4 regions of the Pseudomonas sp. TE3911 genome follow, and region 1 is predicted to be linked to each of the others. Evidence: predicted binding sites of a transcription regulator. Region 1 holds the regulator's gene; each other region holds the start of a gene.
What was found. The regulator FliA, encoded in region 1, starts transcription of late flagellar genes. The targets are predictions, from matches to a motif close to CTAAAGTTTNNNNNNNNNNNGCCGNTAA.
Positions count from the first base shown of each region.

Region 2: the regulator FliA is predicted to act here: its motif matches at 4,318-4,345, upstream of ACVWXD_RS10200 (methyl-accepting chemotaxis protein).
Region 3: the regulator FliA is predicted to act here: its motif matches at 3,539-3,566, upstream of motA (flagellar motor stator protein MotA).
Region 4: the regulator FliA is predicted to act here: its motif matches at 4,045-4,072, upstream of ACVWXD_RS24055 (methyl-accepting chemotaxis protein).

Region 1 is NZ_JBSSFP010000001.1:862,338-867,851, forward strand. It holds gene flhF (flagellar biosynthesis protein FlhF) at 1-1,238, shown strand, start outside; gene fleN (flagellar synthesis regulator FleN) at 1,345-2,178, shown strand; gene fliA (RNA polymerase sigma factor FliA) at 2,175-2,915, shown strand; gene ACVWXD_RS04045 (chemotaxis response regulator CheY) at 3,086-3,460, shown strand; gene ACVWXD_RS04050 (protein phosphatase CheZ) at 3,479-4,267, shown strand; gene ACVWXD_RS04055 (chemotaxis protein CheA) at 4,279-5,514, shown strand, end outside.
Region 2 is NZ_JBSSFP010000001.1:2,233,421-2,238,934, reverse strand. It holds gene ACVWXD_RS10225 (hypothetical protein) at 1-352, shown strand, start outside; gene ACVWXD_RS10220 (Lrp/AsnC family transcriptional regulator) at 349-783, opposite strand; gene ACVWXD_RS10215 (DMT family transporter) at 893-1,798, shown strand; gene ACVWXD_RS10210 (peptidase U32 family protein) at 1,776-3,755, opposite strand; gene ACVWXD_RS10205 (RidA family protein) at 3,826-4,206, opposite strand; gene ACVWXD_RS10200 (methyl-accepting chemotaxis protein) at 4,386-5,514, shown strand, end outside.
Region 3 is NZ_JBSSFP010000001.1:4,858,974-4,864,487, forward strand. It holds gene orn (oligoribonuclease) at 1-381, opposite strand, end outside; gene rsgA (small ribosomal subunit biogenesis GTPase RsgA) at 490-1,521, shown strand; gene motB (flagellar motor protein MotB) at 1,599-2,615, opposite strand; gene motA (flagellar motor stator protein MotA) at 2,619-3,470, opposite strand; gene ACVWXD_RS22090 (HDOD domain-containing protein) at 3,638-5,173, shown strand; gene ACVWXD_RS22095 (rhodanese-like domain-containing protein) at 5,231-5,514, shown strand, end outside.
Region 4 is NZ_JBSSFP010000001.1:5,316,865-5,322,378, forward strand. It holds gene ACVWXD_RS24045 (amino acid adenylation domain-containing protein) at 1-1,531, shown strand, start outside; gene ACVWXD_RS24050 (SRPBCC family protein) at 1,551-2,015, shown strand; gene ACVWXD_RS24055 (methyl-accepting chemotaxis protein) at 2,050-3,930, opposite strand; partial or broken gene ACVWXD_RS24060 (sigma-70 family RNA polymerase sigma factor) at 4,249-4,732, shown strand; gene ACVWXD_RS24065 (FecR domain-containing protein) at 4,725-5,514, shown strand, end outside.

The sequences.
Region 1 (5,514 bases):
CGATTATCGGTAACCGTCGTATTGCCGGCGGTGTCGAGCTGACGGCTGCCCTGGATTACACCCCCTCGGCGCTGGCGCCGCGTGTACCGAACATGGAGCTCGAAGACGAGCTGCGCAAGACCGCTTCGCGCATCGTCTCGGCCCAGGCTGAGCTGAGCATGCGTGGCGACAGCGATACCACCACCAATCGCCAGTTGTTCGCCGGGCTGCCGCTGACCGCTGCCGAACCATTGGTTGAGCCGACTTTCGTCGAGCCGCCGCGTCCTGCCGCGCCAGCCCCGGCCGCCGCAGTTGACCAGCGTGTGTTCGACTCGATGCGCTTTGAGCTCAACGGCCTGCGCGAACTGCTGGAAGTGCAGCTCGGCTCGCTGGCCTGGACGCAGCTGCAAGGCAGCAAACCGCAACAGGCCAACCTGTGGCGTCGCCTGCAACGCATTGGCTTGTCCGGCCCGTTGTCCCGCGACCTGCTGGCCCTGACCACCGAAATCGAAGAACCACGCCAGGCCTGGCGCATGTTGCTGGCCCACCTGGCGCGGATGATCGCTACCCCGGAAATCGAACCCCTGGAAGAGGGCGGTGTGATCGCCATGGTCGGCCCCGCCGGCATGGGCAAGACCACCACCCTCGCCAAGCTGGCAGCGCGTTATGTGCTCAAGTACGGCGCGAATAATATCGCGCTGGTGAGCATGGACAGCTACCGGATCGGCGCCCAGGAGCAGCTCAAGACGTTGGGCCGCATCCTCAATGTACCGGTGACCCACGTCGACCCGGGCCAGTCCCTGGCCAACGCCCTCGATCCGCTGCTGCGCAAGCGCGTGGTGCTGATCGACACCGCCGGCTTGCAAGCCAGCGACCCGGCGTTGCGCATGCAACTGGAAACCCTGGCCGGGCGTGGCATCAAGTCGAAAAATTACCTGGTGCTTGCAACCACCAGCCAAAAACAGGTTCTTACCGCTGCGTACCATAGCTACAAACGCTGTGGCCTGGCCGGTTGCATCCTCACGAAACTGGATGAAACCGCCAGCCTGGGTGAAGTGTTGAGCCTGGCTATCAGTCATGAATTACCGGTTGCCTACCTGACCGACGGGCCGCGGATCCCGGATGATCTTCATCTGCCGCGCCGTCATCAGTTGGTCAGCCGTGCCGTCAGCGTGCAAATGCAAGAAGAGCCTAGCGAGGAAGCGATGGCCGATATGTTCGCCGACCTCTACCACAACCCGGCAAAACGGGTCGGTTGAAGTCAGGATGAACACCGTGAAATGTACCTACATTGATGGTCTGCAAGCGATTCACGCGGCCAAGCCATGTAGCCTGCGTCTAAGCAAGACAAGGTAAAGAAATAAAATGGGCAGCATGCATCCCGTACAGGTGATCGCGGTGACCGGCGGCAAAGGTGGCGTCGGAAAGACTAACGTGTCAGTGAATTTGTCCCTGGCCCTGGCAGAGCTTGGCCGTCGCGTCATGCTGCTGGATGCTGACCTGGGGCTGGCGAACGTCGACGTTCTGCTGGGACTGACGCCCAAACACACCCTTGCCGATGTGATCGAGGGGCGCTGTGAGCTGCGCGACGTGCTGCTCCAGGGCCCTGGCGGGATCCGCATCGTGCCGGCTGCCTCCGGTACCCAGAGCATGGTGCACCTGAGCCCGGCGCAGCATGCCGGCCTGATCCAGGCATTCAGTGATATCGGCGACAACCTCGACGTGCTGGTGATCGACACCGCCGCCGGGATCGGCGAGTCCGTGGTCAGCTTCGTGCGCGCCGCGCAGGAAGTCCTGCTGGTGGTCTGCGATGAACCCACCTCGATCACCGACGCCTACGCCCTGATCAAACTGCTTAACCGTGACTACGGCATGAACCGCTTCCGCGTCCTGGCCAACATGGCCCAGAGTCCGCAGGAAGGGCGCAATCTGTTCGCCAAGTTGACCAAGGTCACGGATCGCTTCCTCGATGTCGCCTTACAATACGTCGGCGCAGTTCCCTACGACGAGTGCGTGCGCAAGGCTGTGCAAAAGCAGCGTGCAGTCTACGAAGCGTTCCCTCGTTCCAAATGCGCATTGGCGTTCAAGGCTATTGCCCAGAAGGTCGATACCTGGCCGTTGCCCGCCAACCCTCGTGGGCATCTGGAGTTTTTCGTCGAGCGATTGGTACATCAGACGAGCGCAGGACCGGTGCTATGACAGCGAATGGCTACAACGCCTACAAGAAATCTGCCCGTGACAGTCAGGGTGAGTTGATTGAGCGCTATGCGCCGCTGGTCAAGCGTATCGCCTATCACTTGCTGGCTCGCCTGCCCGCCAGCGTGCAGGTCGAGGACCTGATCCAGGCCGGCATGATCGGCTTGCTCGAAGTGTCGACCAAATACGACGCCAGCAAAGGCGCGAGTTTCGAGACGTATGCGGGTATCCGTATCCGTGGCGCGATGCTTGATGAGGTGCGTAAAGGTGATTGGGCGCCGCGTTCGGTGCACCGAAATACGCGCATGGTCAGCGACGCAATTCGTGCAATTGAAGCAAAAACCGGTCGCGACGCTAAAGATCATGAAGTTGCGGCCGAACTCCAATTGAGTCTCGACGATTATTACGGGATTTTGAACGATACCTTGGGCAGCCGCCTGTTCAGTTTCGACGACCTGTTGCAGGACGGCGAACACGAAGGGCTGCACGAGGACGGCGCGAGCGCGCATATGGAACCGTCACGCGACCTGGAAGATGAACGCTTCCAGGGTGCATTGGCGGACGCCATTGCCAACTTGCCCGAGCGCGAGCGGTTAGTGTTGGCGCTGTATTACGACGAAGAGCTGAACCTCAAGGAAATCGGTGAGGTCCTGGGGGTCAGCGAATCGCGTGTCAGCCAGTTGCACAGCCAATGCGCAGCCCGCTTGCGGGGGCGTTTGGGAGAGTGGCGAGCGCGCTGACAGGCAGTGTGGGGAGCATTGCAAAGCGATACCGCGAAGGTGATAGGCCTTCGTGGGTTCGATCCGTGGTGCCCCCGGCAGTCCTTTTTGTGTAATGCCTGTTGATTGAAATGGCGCGTCCAGGTGCTGGGCGCGTTTAAGACTGCTTGGAGGTCGAATTGGACAAGAACATGAAAATCCTCATCGTTGATGACTTCTCAACGATGCGGCGGATCATAAAAAACCTGTTGCGTGACCTTGGGTTCACAAACACGGTCGAGGCGGATGACGGCCTTACGGCGATTCCGATCCTCAACAGCGGGAGCATCGACTTTCTGGTAACAGACTGGAACATGCCGGGCATGACCGGTATCGACTTGTTGCGCCACGTGCGTGCCGACGAAAAACTGCGCAGCCTTCCCGTGTTGATGGTGACCGCCGAAGCCAAGCGTGAACAGATCATCGAAGCCGCCCAGGCCGGGGTCAACGGTTACGTAGTCAAGCCATTCACTGCACAGGCCTTGAAAGAGAAGATCGAAAAGATCTTTGAACGCATCCACGGCTAATGCCATCGCGGGGGAGCTATGGAGCATAAAGAAACGTCACAGGGAGACTTTGAGTCGACCCTGAAAAAGCATGCTCACCAGTTGGTCGACAGCCTTGAAAAAGGCCACTTCGGCGACGCGGTGCAGTTGATCCATGAGCTCAACCAGACCCGTGACCGCGGCCTGTACCAGGAAGTGGGCAAGCTCACACGCGAGCTGCACAGTGCGATCGTCAATTTTCAGATTGACCCGCACATGCCCCAGGCCGAAGAAATCTCGCAGATCACTGATGCCACCGAACGCCTGTCCTATGTGGTCAGGCTGACCGAAGCCGCGGCCAACCGCACCATGGACCTGGTGGAAAATGCCACGCCTCTGGTCAACGGCATGGCCAATGAAGCCCAGGCCCTCAGCGTTGACTGGGGCCGCTTCATGCGTCGCGAAGTCGGGGCTGAAGAGTTTCGTGAATTGGCCCGTCGGGTCGACGGTTTCCTGTCGCGCAGCGAACAGGAAAACCGCACTGTTTCTAGCAACCTCAATGACATTCTGCTGGCCCAGGATTACCAAGACCTCACCGGTCAGGTGATCAAACGTGTAACCCAGTTGGTTACCGAAGTGGAAAGCAATTTGCTCAAATTGGTGCTCATGGCTGGCCAGGTAGACCGTTTTGCCGGCATCGAACATGACCGCGAAGCGATCCTCTCTGAAAAAGATCCACAAAAACATCTCGCCAAGGGTGAAGGTCCGCAGATTCATGCCGATAAACGTGAAGACGTTGTGTCAGGTCAGGATGACGTAGATGACCTGTTATCCAGTTTAGGCTTCTAAGGAGCACCCACATGAGCTTCGGCGCCGATGAAGAGATCCTTCAGGATTTCCTTGTAGAGGCCGGCGAAATTTTAGAGCAACTGTCCGAACAACTGGTCGAGCTGGAAAGCCGACCGGATGATGCGAACCTGCTCAATGCAATTTTTCGCGGTTTTCATACTGTAAAAGGGGGCGCCGGCTTCCTCCAGCTCCATGAGCTGGTGGAGTGCTGCCACATCGCCGAGAACGTGTTCGACATCCTGCGCAAGGGTGAGCGTCACGTTGATTCGGAATTGATGGACGTGATTCTCGAAGCACTGGATGCGGTCAACGGCATGTTCAGCGAAGTTCGCGAACGCGCCCCGATCACGGCTGCCACCCCGGAACTGCTGGCCGCCCTGGCGCGCTATGCAGAGCCAGCCGACACCACGGCAGCGCCGGTGGTTGAGGCCGCGCCTGAGCCGGTGGCGGAGCCTGAAGCGGATGTGACGGACAATGAGTTCGAACAACTGCTCAACTCCCTCAGTGCCGTCAAGGCCGAAGCTGAAGCACCGGCCGCCGTTGCCCCGGCAGCGGCACCGACCAGTGAAGACATCACCGACGCCGAGTTCGAATCCCTGCTCGACCAGTTGCACGGTAAAGGCCAGTTCGCCGCCGATGCGGTGGCGCCTGTCGCGGCTGCCGAAGCGCCTGCGGCCCCGGCCAGCACCGACATCACCGATGACGAATTCGAAGCCTTGCTTGACCTGTTGCACGGCAAAGGCACGTTTGCGGTCGACGCCCTGCCGGAAGTGGCGGCAGCGCCTGCTGCTGCTGCGGCGGCTGCCAGTGCCAAGCCTGCGGACGATGGGTTGATCTCTGATCACGAATTCGAAGCGCTGCTGGATGATTTGCACGGCAAGGGCAAGTTCAGCGAAGTCGCCCCAGCGGCTGCAGTCGCCACGGCAGCACCGGCTGCTGCTAAAGCGGCTGCGCCTGTGGCAGCGGCCAAGCCCGCAGCCCCGGCTCCAGCTCCTGCGCGTGCGGCTGCGCCACCACCGGCGGAAAAACCCGCCAGTGAAGCCGAAACCACCGTGCGGGTTGATACCGCGCGTCTGGACGACATCATGAACATGGTCGGCGAGCTGGTACTGGTGCGTAACCGCCTGGTGCGCCTGGGCTTGAGCAGTGGCGATGAAGCCATGCAGAAGGCCGTATCGAACCTCGACGTGGTGACGGCTGACCTGCAAACCGCGGTGATGAAAACCCGGATGCAGCCGATCAAGAAA
Region 2 (5,514 bases), 1.4 Mb from region 1:
CTACGCATGGCAGGCAGAGGGCTTTACCCCGGCCGCTTCGGTGACAGTCAGCCCAACGTTCACCGCGCCCACCACTGCGGGCGCGCGAAGCATCGGGCTGACTGTCACCGACGCCGCCAATCGCACGGCCAGCGCCAGTCATTCGGTGATTATCAGCCCACCGGAGCAAGCCGGCGATTGCGCGCCGCCGTGGGTGGCGAGCAAAGCCTATTCGGTCAACAACGAGAAAGTCTCGTATGACCGCTACAACTATGAGGTGGCGCACTGGACGCAAAACCAACGGCCGGATTTGAACTGGGTCATCACAGGCAGCGCCAAACCTTGGCGACGGCTGGCGCCCTGCGCACCCTAGAGGGGCGGTAAACGCCGCTTTACCGGGGTTTTCTTGACGATGGCCGTGTTGGTTTCGGCATAGACGTTGAGGCGGTCAAGCAGGCTGTCGAGATGGTCCATGGTGCGTACATGCAGACGGGCGATAAAGCAGTCTTCGCCCGTCACCTTGTCGCACTCGGTGAACTCGGGGATCGCCTGGATCTGGCGTTCCACTTCCTGCAACTGACCGGGCAGAGGACGGATGCGCACGATGGCTTGCAGCAAATAGCCAAAATGCTTGGGGTCAATGTCCACGGTGTAGTGGGTCAGCACGCCGCGTTCTTCCAGGCGACGCAAGCGTTCGCCAACGCTGGGCGAGGACAGCCCGGTAATACCCGCCAGGGCCTTGAGCGACAAACGCGAGTCGTCCATCAAGGCGGCGATCAGTTGCTGGTCGATGGTGTCAATCATGGTGTTCGCCTAATAAGAAAAGGTGATTTCCGGTGTTTGCCTTTTTTAGTCGCTGGAGCCGATCACGCGCAGATTGCCATAATTGAGCCTCACTTGAGGAGCTCCAATCATGGATACATCGATCCGTCGCGGTTCTTGGGAAATGGTTGCCGCCATGCTCATCTCGGGCACCATTGGCTGGTTTGTGCTGGTGTCGGGCGTGTCGGTGATTGAGGTGGTGTTCTGGCGCTGTGTGATCGGTGGGCTCACGTTACTGCTGGTCTGCGCGGTGCTGGGTTATCTGCGCCTGGACCTGCTCAGTTGGGCCCGGCTCGGGCTGGCGATGCTCAGCGGCGTGGCCATCGTCGGTAATTGGTTACTGTTATTTGAATCCTATTCCCGCGCATCCATCGCCATCAGTACGGCGGTGTACAACGTTCAGCCGTTCCTGTTGGTCATGCTGGCGGCGCTGTTTCTCGGTGAAAAAATCACCTTACAGAAACTGGCCTGGCTGAGTGTGGCGTTTATGGGGATGCTGGCGATTGTCACTGCCCATGGCGAGCAGCAGAGCGGTGGCGGGGACTATTTGACGGGAATCGTCCTGGCGTTGGGCGCAGCGTTTTTGTATGCCGTAGCGGCATTGATCATCAAGCGCTTGAAGGACGTACCGCCGCATTTGATGGCGTTGATCCAAGTGATTACCGGTGCGCTACTACTGGCGCCGCTGGTGCCTTGGAATAGCCTGCCGCAGGCGAGTAATGCCTGGTCGGCATTGGTGGCCCTGGGCGTTGTGCATACCGGGTTGATGTATGTGTTGCTGTACGGGGCGATCCAGAAACTGCCGACGGCCATCACCGGCGCGCTGTCGTTTATCTACCCGATAGCGGCGATCGTCGTCGATTGGATTGCCTTTGGCCACCGCCTGGGCTGGCTGCAATGGCTGGGGGTGGCGGCTATTCTGCTGGCGGCTGCCGGGTTGCAGCGGGGCTGGTGGTGGCCCCGCTCCCGCAGGGTTAGTGCGTGCCCTGAAAGATGATCTTATCCGGGTTGAAATGCTCCACCACGCTGCCCGGCTGCGGCAAGCCAAGGATATGCCCCTTGATCTTGCCCACCACATGCATCTCGCACGGCTTGCAGTCGAACTTCAGCGTCAGCACTTCGTCGCCATGGATCAATTGCATCGGCGCGACCTTGGTTTTCACGCCCGTCACACCCTTGGCCTGTTTAGGGCAGAGGTTGAACGAGAAGCGCAGGCAGTGCTTGGTGATCATCACCGGTACTTCGCCGGTTTCTTCATGGGCTTCAAAGGCAGCGTCGATCATCTGGACGCCGTGACGATGATAGAAGTCGCGGGCCTTCTGGTTGTAGACGTTAGCCAGGAACGACAGGTGCGCTTCCGGGTAAACCGGCGGCGGCGTGGTCTCGGCCTTGCGTCCACCACGGGGGTGAGCCGCGACACGGGCCGCAGTCAGCGTTTCGATCACTTCGCGGCGCAATGCCTTGAGCTGCGAGTTGGGGACGAAGAACGCCTGTGGCGCGTCCAGCTCGATATTCGTCGCGTGATACTCGGTAGTCCCGAGTTGGCCAAGCAGGTCGCGCAGGGTATCCAGCGCCTGCTCCGGCTTGTTGGCCGCGCCGAACGGGCCGGGCAGGGTGACGCTGGCGCTGATGCCTTCTTCACTGGTAGCTGTGATTTCCAGCTGGTCTTCACGCAGGCGCGCGACCCACGACAGGCCGATACGGCGCTCCGCCGAGGTCTTGAGCAGCGCTTGTTGCCAGTTATGGTCCAGGTTGCGGTTCAGCGGATGGTGCGGGCGCAACTGGTGCAGACCGGCCGGCATTTCGTTCGGCTCGACGCGGTAGCGATAGCGCTTCTGGCCGTCTTCCTCGAACTCGCCCTTGGGTTCGGCGATGTTGGCGCGAAAACCCACCACTTCGCGTTTGACCAGCACGTTCAAACCGTCACCGTTGGACAACGGCTCATGGGTGACCACTTGCAGATCGCGCTTGCCGGCTTTTTCCACCGTACCGACCGGCAGGCCGGTGAAGGTCGGCGTGTCGAAGGCGCCGATGTCGATCTTGCGGTCGCTGACGAAATAGTCGGTGCTGCCACGGTGGAAGGTTTTTTCCGGGTCAGGCAGGAAAAAGTGCACGGTGCGGCCGCTGGAAGCGCGGGCCAGGTCTGTGCGGTCTTCAAGCACGTCGTCGAGGCGCTGGCGGTAATAGGCGGTGATGTTCTTCACATAGCCCATGTCCTTGTAGCGGCCTTCGATCTTGAACGAACGCACACCGGCTTCGACGAGGGCGCGGATGTTGGCGCTCTGGTTGTTGTCTTTCATCGACAGCAGGTGCTTTTCAAAGGCCACGACGCGGCCCTGATCGTCTTTCAAGGTGTACGGCAGGCGGCAAGCCTGGGAGCAATCGCCACGGTTGGCGCTGCGGCCATTTTGCGCGTGGGAGATGTTGCACTGCCCGGAGAACGCCACGCACAGGGCGCCGTGGATAAAGAACTCGATGGCGGCATCAGTCTCGTCGGCGATGGCGCGGATTTCCTGCAGGTTCAGCTCACGGGCCAAGACCAACTGCGAGAAACCGGCCTGGTCGAGAAACTTCGCGCGGGCCAGGGTGCGGATATCGGTTTGGGTGCTGGCGTGCAGCTCGATGGGCGGAATATCCAGCTCCATCACACCCAGGTCTTGCACGATCAACGCGTCAACACCGGCGTCGTAGAGCTGATGGATCAGCTTGCGCGCGGGTTCCAGTTCGTTGTCATGCAAGATCGTGTTGATCGTGGTGAAGACGCGCGCATGGTAACGGTGGGCGAACTCTACCAACTGAGCGATATCGCTCACGTCATTACACGCGTTATGACGGGCGCCGAAACTTGGGCCGCCGATGTAGATGGCGTCGGCGCCATGCAGGATCGCCTCCCGCGCGATGGCGACATCGCGGGCAGGGCTGAGCAATTCCAGGTGATGCTTGGGCATGGACATAGTTTTTTTAGTCAGGCTTGTCACGGTTGAGGCGCGCATTGTAGCTGTGAAATGCCTGACCGGCATCAACTCAGGCCTGGGCGGCCATCGCGGTCACTTCCACGCGCATGCCTTCTACCGCCAATGCAGCAACGCCAACCGCCGCACGCACGGGCCAGGGCTTGGCAAAGAAGCGTTTGTAGACTTCATTAAAGGCCGCACGATCGGCCATATCCGTCAGATAAATGGTCAGGTGCATTACCCGATCCATGGAGCTGCCGGCCTTTTCCAGCGCGACTTTCAGCGCTTGCAGGGTGCATTCGCATTGCAGGGAGATATCGCCCAGCTCCAGGCTGCCGTCGGCGCGGGTCGGGATCTGGGTGGAGACCAGGATACCGTTGAAGCCAATTACGTCGGATGAGATGGAGTCAGCATCAGGATCGGGGGTGTAGGACAGGTCGTGGTTGGCCATGGGCGCCTCTCGTTGGCAGATTGCAAAGGCGCCCATGGTCCCCGAAAACAGCCGCGCGGGCAAACCGCAATGCGCGGCTTTTTGACGCCAGAAAATAAACATTAAAACCGCGTAAAGTCGCGTATTCAGCCGCCGATAGCCAGTTACAGACAGCTTCTTCGCACGGTTGAGGGTACGTCATGTTCAATAAAGCAGTTAAAACAGAACTGGCGGCCAGGACGGCCGAAGTCACCGAATACAAAGGACTGTTTACTGCACTCGAACGCTCCATGGCCGTGGTCGAATTTGACCTCAATGGCAAGGTGTTGAGTGCTAACGACAACTTCCTGAGGACGCTGGGTTACAGCCGTGAGCAACTGCTCGGCAAATCCCATCGTGATTTCTGCTTGCCAGCGCTGACCAGCAGCTCGGCCTATGGCCAGTTCTGGGCTGACCTCAAGGCCGGAAAGTTCGTGTCGGGTACGTTTAAGCGGGTGGACTCCCAAGGCAGGACTATCTGGCTTGAGGCCAGCTACAACCCGGTGCTGGATGAGCGTGGCCAGGTGTTGAAAGTGGTCAAGTACGCGTTGGACGTCACTGCCAAGGTTGAACAGGAAGCCGCTACGCGCAGCAAACTGACGGCGTTGGACCGGGCGATGGCCGTTATCGAATTCGATTTGAACGGGCAGGTACTGGACGCCAACGACAACTTCCAGAACGTCATGGGGTATTCGCTGGCCGAGCTCAAAGGCAAACACCACCGCCTGTTTTGCGAACCGGCCCTGATCAACAGCCATGAGTACGCGGACTTTTGGCGGCGCTTGAACAATGGCGAATTCTTCACCGGGCAATTCAAGCGCCTTGGCAAACATGGCCGGGTCGTGTGGCTCGAAGCGAGTTACAACCCGGTCTACGACGGCGACGGCAAGCTGATCAAGATCGTCAAGTTCGCCAGCGACATCACCGAACGTGTAGAGAAGTTCGAAGAAGACTCCCGTGGCGCCTCCCGTGCTTACCACATCTCGTCCGAGACCGAACGGTTTGCCGAGCACGGCACCCAGGTTATCCAGGAAACCGCCACGGAGATGCGCCGGATTGCCGAAAACATCGGCTCATCCGCGCGCCTGGTCGGGCAGTTGGGCGATCGTTCCGAGCAAATTACCGCCATCGTCAACACCATTCGCGGCATCGCCGACCAGACCAACCTGCTGGCGCTCAACGCCGCCATCGAGGCCGCAAGGGCCGGCGACCAAGGCCGTGGCTTTGCGGTGGTGGCCGATGAGGTCAGGCAACTGGCCGGGCGTACCAGTCGCTCCACAGCGGAAATCG
Region 3 (5,514 bases), 4.0 Mb from region 1:
GTGGAAGTAGCTTTCCAGCGCCTTCATGTGGGTATAAAGGAAGCGGCGGTCCTGGCAGATGCTGTTGCCGCAGATCGGCGATTTGCCCTTGGGCACCCACTGTTCCAGAAAGGCAATGGTTTCGGCTTCGGCTTCGGCCATGCTGATTCGGCTGTCGCGTACACGCTGAGTCAGACCGGAGTTGCCATGGGTACGGGTGTTCCACTCGTCCATGGTGGCGAGCACGGCGTCGCTGTGGTGGATGGCGATCACCGGACCTTCGGCCAAGGTGTTGAGGTTGCTGTCGGTGACAATGGTCGCCATCTCGATGATGACGTCGGTGTCAGGGTTCAGACCGGTCATTTCCAGATCGATCCAAATCAGGTTCTGTGGGTTTTGCATGGCTTGATTCTCTTGGCACCTTGGCGTAGCTGCGCAGTTTAGCAGGCGGGGCCGTGCTAGACTCGCGACCGTTTCACCCAACCTTTGCATTATCGACACGGAACACCAATGGCCAAACGCCAGCTCAACCGTCGCCAAAACTGGCGCATCGAAAAGATTCAAGGTGAGCGCGCCGCACGCGCCGCCAAACGTGAATCCTCCGCCGTGGAAGCGCTCGAGGGCGGCGACCTGGGCCCCGAGCAAACGGGCCTGGTGATCGCGCACTTTGGTGTGCAGGTCGAAGTCGAGGCGCTGGAAGGCGAACTCGCAGGCCAAGTATCCCGCTGCCACTTGCGCGCCAACCTGCCTGCACTGGTCACCGGCGACAAGGTGGTGTGGCGCGCCGGCAACCAAGGCATCGGCGTGATCGTCGCCCAACTGCCGCGCACCACCGAACTGCGTCGTCCTGACAGCCGCGGCCAACTCAAGCCGGTAGCGGCCAACGTCGACATGATCGTGATCGTGTTCGCACCGTTGCCCGAGCCCCATGCCAACCTGATCGACCGCTATTTGGTGGCGGCTGAGCATGCTGGTATTCGCCCGCTGTTGCTGCTGAACAAATTCGACCTGATCGACGAGCAGAACGCCCCAGCGCTCAATGCGTTGCTGGCGGTCTACCGCACCTTGGGTTACCCAGTGCTGGAAGTCTCGGCTCACCACGGCAACGGCATGGAACAGCTGCAACAGCAGTTGGACGGACGCATCAGTGTGTTTGTCGGCCAGTCGGGCGTTGGCAAGTCATCGCTGGTCAACAGCCTGCTGCCGGAAGTAGACACCCGTGTAGGCCCGCTGTCGGAACTGTCCGGCCAGGGCACTCATACGACCACCACCGCGCGATTGTTCCACTTCCCCGGCGGCGGTGAACTGATCGACTCCCCGGGCATTCGAGAGTTCGGCCTCGGCCACGTCAGCCGCAGCGATGTGGAAGCCGGCTTTATCGAGTTCAACGACCTGATCGGTACGTGCCGCTTCCGCGACTGCAAACACGACCGCGAGCCGGGCTGTGCGTTGCTCAAGGCCCTGGACGATGGCCGTGTGCAGCAGCAGCGGATGAACAGCTATCGGTCGATTATTGCGAGCTTGCCCGAGAGCAGTTACTAAACCGCCCGCCGCGTTGCGGGTGAGCGGGCTTTTGGTGATGAGCGGGCTTGCCCCGCTCATCACAACCGCAAAAGAACTTACGAGCCCGTCTTAGGCGCCGTAGGATCCTTCATCCCACCATCGTCAAACAGGTTCAGCTTCTGCCGCAGTTCATGGGCCGGCAACGGCTCCTGCCCTGACGGAATGGCATTCGGGTCAACCGGCACTTCGCCCGGCGCGCCCGCACCTGGGGTTGGCACGACAGGTGGCTGATCACCTTCAATCGCACGCTGAGCCTTCTTGGTCAGCACGACGATATCAATGCGCCGGTTAATCGGATTGAACGGATCCTTGGGTTCAAATAGCTGCGAGGAGGCAAAACCCACCACGCGCGCCACTTGCGGGTCGGGGTAGCTGCCTGCCACCAACGCACGACGGGCAGCGTTGGCGCGGTTGGCCGAGAGTTCCCAGTTGCCGAAGTCACCCTGGCCGGCATACGGCTTGGCGTCCGTGTGGCCGCTGATGCTTATCTTGTTCGGCACTGCCTTGATGGTGTCAGCCATGGCCAGCAGGATGTCTTCGAAGTACGGCTTCAGCCGCGCACTGCCGGAATCGAACATCGGCCGGTTGGCGGCATCAGTGATCTGGATGCGCAAGCCTTCCGGAGTGATCTCGAACGAGATCTGATCCTTGAATTTCAGCAACTGCGGATTTTCATCCACCTTGGTCTGCAACTCTTGCAGCAACAGCTCCAGGCGTTCCTGCTCAACCTGTTCAGCCATGCTCTCGACGGTGTCGCGCTCGATCGGGATGTTCTCCTGAGGCGATTCGGTCTTGACCTCTGGATTGATGGTGCGCTCAGGGGCCAACTGCGGCGAGCCGCCCAGGTCGATCACAAAGGGCGTGCCGCTCTCCGAGAAGCCAATCGGGTCTTTGAAGTAACCGGCGATGGCGATCTTCTGTTCGGGAGTGGCGGTCGACATCAGCCACAGCACCAGGAAGAACGCCATCATCGCCGTCGCAAAGTCGGCGAAGGCGATTTTCCAGGCGCCGCCATGGTGCCCCGCAGCGAAGCGCTTGACGCGCTTGATGATTATCGGCTGGTTGTTTTCCATGGCTTAGCGACCGCGAACCGCTTGTTCCAGCTCGGCGAAACTTGGGCGATGCTTCGGGTACAAGACCTTGCGACCGAACTCCACTGCCAACGATGGCGGCATGCCGGACGCGGACGCTACCAGACTGGCCTTGATCGATTCGTACAGGTTGATTTCTTCCTTGGCATCATGAGCCAGGGAGGTGGCCAGCGGGCCGAAGAAACCGTAAGCGGCGAGAATACCGAAGAAGGTACCCACCAGCGCCGCACCTACGTGCATACCGATGGCCGCCTGATCGCCCTCGCCCAGGGAGGCCATGGTCACCACGATACCGAGTACCGCCGCGACGATACCAAAGCCGGGCATGCCGTCGGCCACACCGGTCACGGCATGGGAAGGATGCTCCAACTCTTCTTTAAGGCTGAACAATTCCATGTCGAACAGGCCTTCCAGCTCATGGGGAGCCATGTTGCCGGAGGACATGATGCGCAGGTAATCGCAGATATAGGCGGTCATGCGCTCGTCTTTGAGCACGGCCGGGTACTTGGCAAAAATCGGGCTGGCGGAGGCGTCCTCGATGTCGGCCTCAATGGCCATCATGCCTTCGCGGCGGCTCTTGTTGAGGATCTCGTACACCAGGCCCAGCACTTCCAGGTAGAAGGTATGAGTGAAGCGCGAACCGAACATGGCCAGCGATTTCTTGACCACGTGCATAGTCATGTAACCGGGGTTGGCCTGAAGGAAAGCGCCCAGTGCAGCACCGCCAATGATCATCACCTCGAAAGGCTGGATCAGTGCCGCAATTTTACCGTGGGACAGGACGTACCCGCCGAGCACGCTCGCGAAGACGACGATGATGCCGATAATTTTAGCCATAGGAGATGAGTACTTGCGCCGTCGGGTTCATGGACATATTTGGGGGAACTGGAAAACTCTTGTTCCTCTTATCGGCAAAACTGCGCCAGACTATAGCCCGTTAAGGCGAAAAGCCAGTTCGGCCCGCTCCGGGCGTGTTGACCGCAAGTGATGATCGCGCCCCAATCATGGCTAATGAAACGACAGTCCCATCTGTAAGACCTATCTCTCTCGCCGCTTGGATCAAGCGCCTGGACGACGTGCTGCTGCCAGTTCCCCAGGCCAGCCACGACCGTGTGTGCAAAGCCATCCGCGACAGCCGCAGTTCGTTGCGAGATATTGCCGAACTGATGCAAAACAGCCCGGCTTTGGTACTCAGCGTCATGCGCGAGGCCAACAGCCATAACCATGGCAGCCTGGCGGAGCCGGCGGAAAACCTCGAAGTAGCGCTCAATCGCCTGGGCCTCAAGCGCGCCGAGGAACTGCTGGCGCGCCTGCCCTCGGTGCCCGCCCAAGAGATTCCCGTAGCATTGCGTCAACTGTTGCTGGTGAGCCAGCACGCGTCGCAGCAAGCCAACGGTCTGTTCGGCAGTCGTCTGGCGCGGCTTTGGCAAGACATCCACTGGGGTAGCCTGCTGTTTCTGTCGCCGCTGTGGCCGATGGCCGTTGCCTACCCCAAGCTCCTTGAAGAGTGGGAACTGCGTGTCATCCATAAGGGCGAGCCTGCACGCAAAGTCGAGCAGGAGCTGTTCGGCGTGCGCCTGCTGGACCTGTGCCTCGGCCTGACCGAAGCCTGGCACCTACCGATCTGGGTATCCCAGGGCTATAACCTGCTGTTGAACGAGCAACGCTTGCTGGTCAAGGCACTTCATATCGCCCGTGAAGACGACTCGTTGCGCCATCAGCAATTGCTAGACGCCGAACCCAACCTGCGCCGTTGGCTGAACCAGCCGGCCAATACCGTGCTGCTAGCCAACGGCCTGGCGATGTCAGCCCAAGAGTCTTGGACCTGCCCGCACACTCAACGCTGGCAATACCTTACCGCGCTGTATTTGCAGCAACCGCTGGCTGAAGTGCAGCAACAATCTCACCAACAAGCCGTCACCAGCGCCCGCAGCACTCTAATGCCCGACCTCTGGCACCCGGCGCTGTCGCTGATCTGGCCGTGGAATGTGCAGAAGATTCATCGCGGCCTGCTGCCGGCGCCGCCACCGACTGCCGAGGCCCTGGCCGTGTGGCGTAACCGCTGCACCGAACTGCTGTTGGAACCAAGCCGCTTTGCCAACGCCATGCATTTGACCACCTGCGCCAAGGAAGCTCTGGTGGCCAGCGGCATGCAGCGAGTCTTGTTGTTCATGGCCGATCGCGCCCTGAGCACCTTGCGCGTGCACCAGGCCGACGGTCTGCCCAAAGACGCCGCCAACCTGAGCCTGGACGTGGTCAACAGCACGCTGCTACAGCGCCTGCTGGAGAAATCCGCCCAAGTACGCCTCACGCCGGATAACCACGCGCAGTTCTCGGCCTTGCTGCCGCCGATCCTGCGCCGTCTGTTCACAGGCGAACACCTGCTGTTGCGTTCGATGAGCTGCAACGGCCGCGTGGTAATGCTGATGGTCGCCGACCAGGGCGGCGGACCGTTTTCGGAAACCACCGTGCAGGCTTTCGGCAAAACCGCCCAGTGCATAGAGAAAGCCCTGCACAGCTTTACCAACCGCAGCGCCTAATGCTTGCGCTACAATCGCCGTCCTTTATCGCCAACATTTGTGCCCAGGAGACCTCACATGCCTGACTTCTCTGGCTTGCCGCTGGTGATCGAATCCAGCGACCTGCTCGGTCAACTGGATGCCGAACACCTGATTCTGGTGGACCTCACCAGTGCCGTCTGCTACGCCGAAGGGCATATCCCCGGCGCGCATTTCGTTGACCCTAAGCGCACCCAACTGGGCCAGCCGCCGGCTCCCGGCCTGCTGCCCAATAAAGCCGACCTGGAAAAACTCTTCGGCGAATTGGGCCATACGCCCGACGCCACCTACGTGGTGTACGACGACGAAGGCGGCGGCTGGGC
Region 4 (5,514 bases), 4.5 Mb from region 1:
GTTACCGGACTATATGCAACCCGGTTTCTGGGTGGAGCTGCCAGGCATGCCGTACACCAACAACGGCAAGGTCGACCGGAAGACGCTGCTGGCGCTCCCCTTCCAACCGATTTTCAGCGCTGCGCACCGGGCTGCACACACACCGCTTCAAGCACGATTGAGCGAGGTGTGGAGCGAGCTGCTGGGTGTGCCCAGCCATCAGTTGTCCATCGACGAAAGCTTCTTCGCGTTGGGCGGCCATTCAATTTTGCTGTCGACTCTCTTGTTGCGTGTACGCGAGCAATTTGGCCGTAGTTTCGCGTTGAGCCACTTCATTGAAGTTCCGACGATTCGTACGCTCGCAACGCTGATGGAGGACGGAGAACCACCCGACGCATCCTCTGGCCAGGCAGTCTTGGATGCCCAACGGGATTGGGTGATCACTCCCTTGCATAGGAATTGCGCTGGTGATCCGCACAAAGTGATTGTGACGGGGGCCAACAGTTTCGTCGGCGTCCATATTGTCGAAGCATTGCTGGCCTCTGGTGTAACCGAGGTGGCATGCCTGGTACGTGAGATGCCGGGGAAGCCTGCAATGGCACGCTTTACCCAGTCGCTGCGCGAATACCACCTGGAACACCTGGACTTGAGCCGGGTACGGGTAGTCGCCGCCGACATCAGCCTGCCGCGACTGGGTTTGACCTGCGAGGTGTATGACACGCTCGCCGCAGACTTTGGCGTGCTGGTGCATAACGCGGCGCAGGTCAACCACGTGATGGACTATGCGTCACTGGCCAGAGACAACGTTGAACCCATATTCGAATGCCTGCGCCTGTGCGAGACCCGCTGCAAGAAGGTCTTCAACTTTGTCTCAACGTTGTCGGCGTCCAGCAGCATCGACCCGCAAGGGTATGTGCTAGAAGCACCGGCTGCGACCACCCTGCCGCTGTATATCCGCAATGGCTACAACCTATCCAAGTGGGCAGCCGAGCGAGTGTTGGGGCGTACGGTCGCGCAAGGTGCCTGGGTAAATATCCATCGCCCTGGAAATATCAGCTTCAACAGTCGCAACGGTGTCTGCCAGCCGCAGAAGAATCGCCTGATGCTGATGCTTAAGGGGTCTCTGCAGTTGGGAATGTTGCCTCGGCTGGATCTGAATTTCGACCTAATGCCCGTGGACTTCCTGGCTCGATTCATTGCTTACCACTGCACGCGCTTTGAAGCGGACAGAAGCGTATTCAACCTGCACAACCCACAGCCATTGAGCTGGGATCACTACCTGGATGCGTTCAGCCGGGCGGGCCATCGGTTCGAACGGGTGAGTACTGCGCGTTGGCAGCAGGCGCTGCGAACAGCGGGCCAGGACAATGCGTTGTTTGGCGTAATCGGGTTTTACCTGGATCGACTGGATGAAGACATTGGCGACACGTTGATGATCCGTCATGACAACGCACAACACGGCGTCCAGCAGATGGGCGAGCAGTACCCCGAAAAGAACGCGGCGCTGCTGAGTAGAGGCTGCAATTACCTTAAGACCATCGGCTTTCTCTGAACCGCTTCAGGACAACTTCATGAAACCGCTGCAACCCGATACGTTAATTCATAACCCAAACGGCCGGCCGATCGTGGCCTCTGTGGTGATCGACTGCCATGCCACCCGCCTATGGAACACGGTGGGACGGTTTGCAGGCTTCGATACCTTCATACCGGCCCTGACGCATATCGAAATGACCGGCACCGGTGTGGGCGCCTTACGCACGAAATTTTTCCGCGATGGCAACCGAGTGGTGGAACAGCTAAATAGCTGGGATGAGCACGCGATGCACATGACCTGGACCACGATCTACAACACCCTGGGCGTGGCCAGGCTGTGGGCGGCAATCAAAGTAGACGCTCTTGGAGAGCACTGCTCCAGGGTAACCTGGACCATCATTGCCGAGCCCTTAGACGCAGCACAGGTGGGATTTGAGCAGTTTGTGCAGGGGTTCGCCGATGGCGCCCTGGAGAATGTTCGCCGCTTGCTGGGTAAGCGATAGGAGCGAGATCGCTCGCTCCTACACACTCAGCAGATCAAATTTTGAAGCTATCGACCAACTGCTTCAACCGATTGGCCTGTTGAGACAGCGCATCGCAGTCTTTCAGGGTTTCGTTGAGGTTGGTCACACCTTGCTGGTTCAGCAGGTTGATCTGGTTGATGTCGACGTTGAGGGTTTCCACCACGGCAGTCTGTTCCTCAGTAGCGGCGGCCACGGACTGGTTCATGCCGTCGATCTCGACGATTCGCTGCGTTACGCTGACCAGGCGCTCACCGGCCTGGTTGGCCACCTGAACGCTTTCTTCGCTGGAGGTCTGGCTGGCATTCATGGTGGTCACCGCCTCACGCGAGCCCACTTGCAGCGAAGTGATCATCTTATGAATCTCTTCAGCCGACTCCTGGGTACGGTGAGCCAGGTTACGCACCTCATCGGCGACCACGGCGAACCCGCGTCCGGCTTCACCAGCACGTGCTGCTTCGATTGCCGCGTTCAATGCCAGCAAGTTGGTTTGCTGGGAGATGCCTTTGATCACATCAAGGATGTGGCCGATGTTGTCGGTGCTGGCGTTCAGCGTTTCGATCTGGGTGCAGGACAGGCTGATCTTTTGCGACAGTTCCGACATTGCCAGGATGGTTTGCTCAACCACTTTGCGCCCATCGTCGGCCTGCTCGCTGGCACCACTGGCGTGCTGTGAGGCGTCAGCGGCGTTACGGGCGATTTCCTGAGTAGCGGCGCCCAGCTCGTTGATTGCTGCGGCGACGCTGTTGGTACGTGCGCTCTGCTCGTCAGAGCCTATGATCGAAGCGTTGGAGGACGCCATCACACGCTGGGACAGGTCATGCACCTGGCGCGTTGCTGAAGACACTTCGGAAATCGAGGCGTGGATACGTTCTACGAACCGGTTGAACGCACTGCCCACTTCACCGAACTCGTCTTTGCTGGTAACCGTCAAGCGGCGGGTCAGGTCACCCTCACCCTGGGCGATGTCCTGCATGGCAATGCCCATGGTGGTCAGAGGGCGCAGCAATACTTGAATCAGCAGGCTCAAGAGCACCGCAATCGCGACAACAGCGATCAGCATGGCGATCAACGCGGACGTGCGGAATTTGCCCAGCGGTGCATAGGCTTTGTCTTTATCGATCGACAGACCGATATACCAATCAGCACCGGGCAAACCGCTGATAGGCGTGAACGACAGGATGCGGTCCTGACCTTTGAGGACGACCTCCTGGTTAACTTTCTCAATACGGACGCTGGTACCTGGATAGATGTCCTTGAGGTTTTTCATCACTTGGTCTTCGTCAGGGCTGACGATGACTTGGCCGTCGCCGCTGACCAGGAACGCATGGCCGATACCGCCGAAGTCCACCGAGTTGATGATCTTCACCAGGGTTTGCAGGCTCAGGTCACCGCCGACCACACCGAGCAACTCGCCGTTCTTTTTCACCGGCATGGCGATCGTTACGATCTGCCCACCCACTGCGGCCATATAGGGCGGCGTCAGCATGGGCTTATCGGCAGCCACCGCTTGCTTGTACCAGGGACGCTGACGAGGGTCGTAGCCGTCAGGCATCTTTGCGTCGGGACGCTGGGTGAACACGCCGTTGGTTTGACCAACGTAGGTGAACTGGAAGTTCGAGGTGAACGCCGGTTGATCGACCAACCCCGGGAGGTCAGCCGCACTGCCTTGGTGGGCAACGTTTTGCGTCAGACTTTCGAGCACCAATATCCGACCGCTGAGCCAGTTCTGCACACTGCTGGCGGTGAGCTCACCCGACTGCTGGATAGACGACTCCAGGTTCTGCTTGATGGTGCTGCGCTGCAGGTAGTCGTTGTAAAGAGTAAATAACGCGAAGGCTAGAACCACGACGCCTGACGCGGCCAACAAAATTTTATGACTGAACTTGAGATTCATTTCATCGACTTCTTTTTGCCAAAGGGGGGGTGAGCGGGCCGAATGGAGCATTCCATGTACGGTCTAGGCAGCGTCTCGGGCCGCTCTATTTCGGTGCACACATGGCTTATCAGGCTTTCGGCCACGCCGAAGTAAAACTTAGTGATTTGTGGGAAAGATCTTCTTTTTAGGTAGGAAACCGACAAAAGGTTGTCGTACAAGGAGCGAAGTAAAAAATTTTTCCGCCTGCCAAGCACTGAGACAAATTGACATCTGTAGCGCCTGGACGAGCTTGTTTACAGGCCTCCCTCTGAATACACCTCGCGTGAAGATAGCGTTGTGCAGACGCTTTACTGCACCCACCACAACTGGCTTAACACGTGGCTGCGGCCGTATGGCCAATGTCGCAGATGCAGCAGAACTGCCTCAAAACGCCTTCATTCGACTGCTGTAGAGAATCGAACGTTTTGAACTCAAGGCGCTACGGGCATTGTTGCGCACAAGTGCACGAGGGGTGGTCGTTGATCACTGGCGCCGCGAGGAGATCGAACGAGCCTATATCGAGTCAATCGCCCATCTGTCCGAAGCGCTGGCGCCAAGCGCTGAGACGCGGGCGTTGGTATTGGAGTTACTGGAGGACATCGCCCGGCTTTTGGAAGGGCTAAAACCTGAGGTGCGTAAGGTATTTCTGATGGTTCAGTGTGATTGGCTAACGTACAAGCTGATCACAAAACAGATGGGTATATCACTGAGGTCAGTTGAGCGTTATGTCGCCGAGGCGCTTTACTACTGCTCCGTCCTGCGTTACGGCGCCAATGAATAACACCACACGCTCCGCGCCAGACTCTAGGGTGGTCAAGCAGGCCATCAGTTGGATGCTGCGCTTACGTCACAACCCCGCCAATACACGGCTGCGCCTGCAATGCGAGCAATGGCGCGAAGCTCATCATGATCACGAACTGGCCTGGCAACGGGTACTGGCGCTACAACAGGAGCTCAATAGCCATCTGACCGCGATCCCCGGGGTACATAAAGCACTGGAAAACAGTACACAAGGCCTGGGACGGCGGCAGGCACTGAAGTTATTGGCCGGCGTACTGCTGGTGGGCTCAACAGTATGGCTAAGCCGGGACCTGACCGGTTTGCAGCGCTGGACTTCTGACCTCGCAACAGCCCCCGGCGAGCGCCGCAGCATGCAATTGCCCGATGGCACTCGCCTGCAACTCAACACAGACAGCGCGGTAGACCTGGACTTCAATCCGCAGCAGCATCTGATCACATTGGTGCGTGGGGAAATCCTAGTGACCTGCAGTGCTGCTTCCTCTGCCCCATTGTTGGTTCAAGCTCAACACGGCTTGCTGGAAGGTATCGAAGGGCGTTTTACAGTTCGCCAGTACAGTGACTGCACACGCTTGAATGTGGTCAGCGGTACTGTAGCGATTCACTCACCGCACAGGCCGGATGGACTTTCGACGCGCGTTCACGCAGGTGAGAGTTACGTCGTGCGTCAGACCGAAGCCATGCTTGCTCCGCCGCCAGATATGGACATTGCTGCTTGGTCAGATGGGCTGCTAGTGACCCGAAATATGCGGTTGATCGACTTCC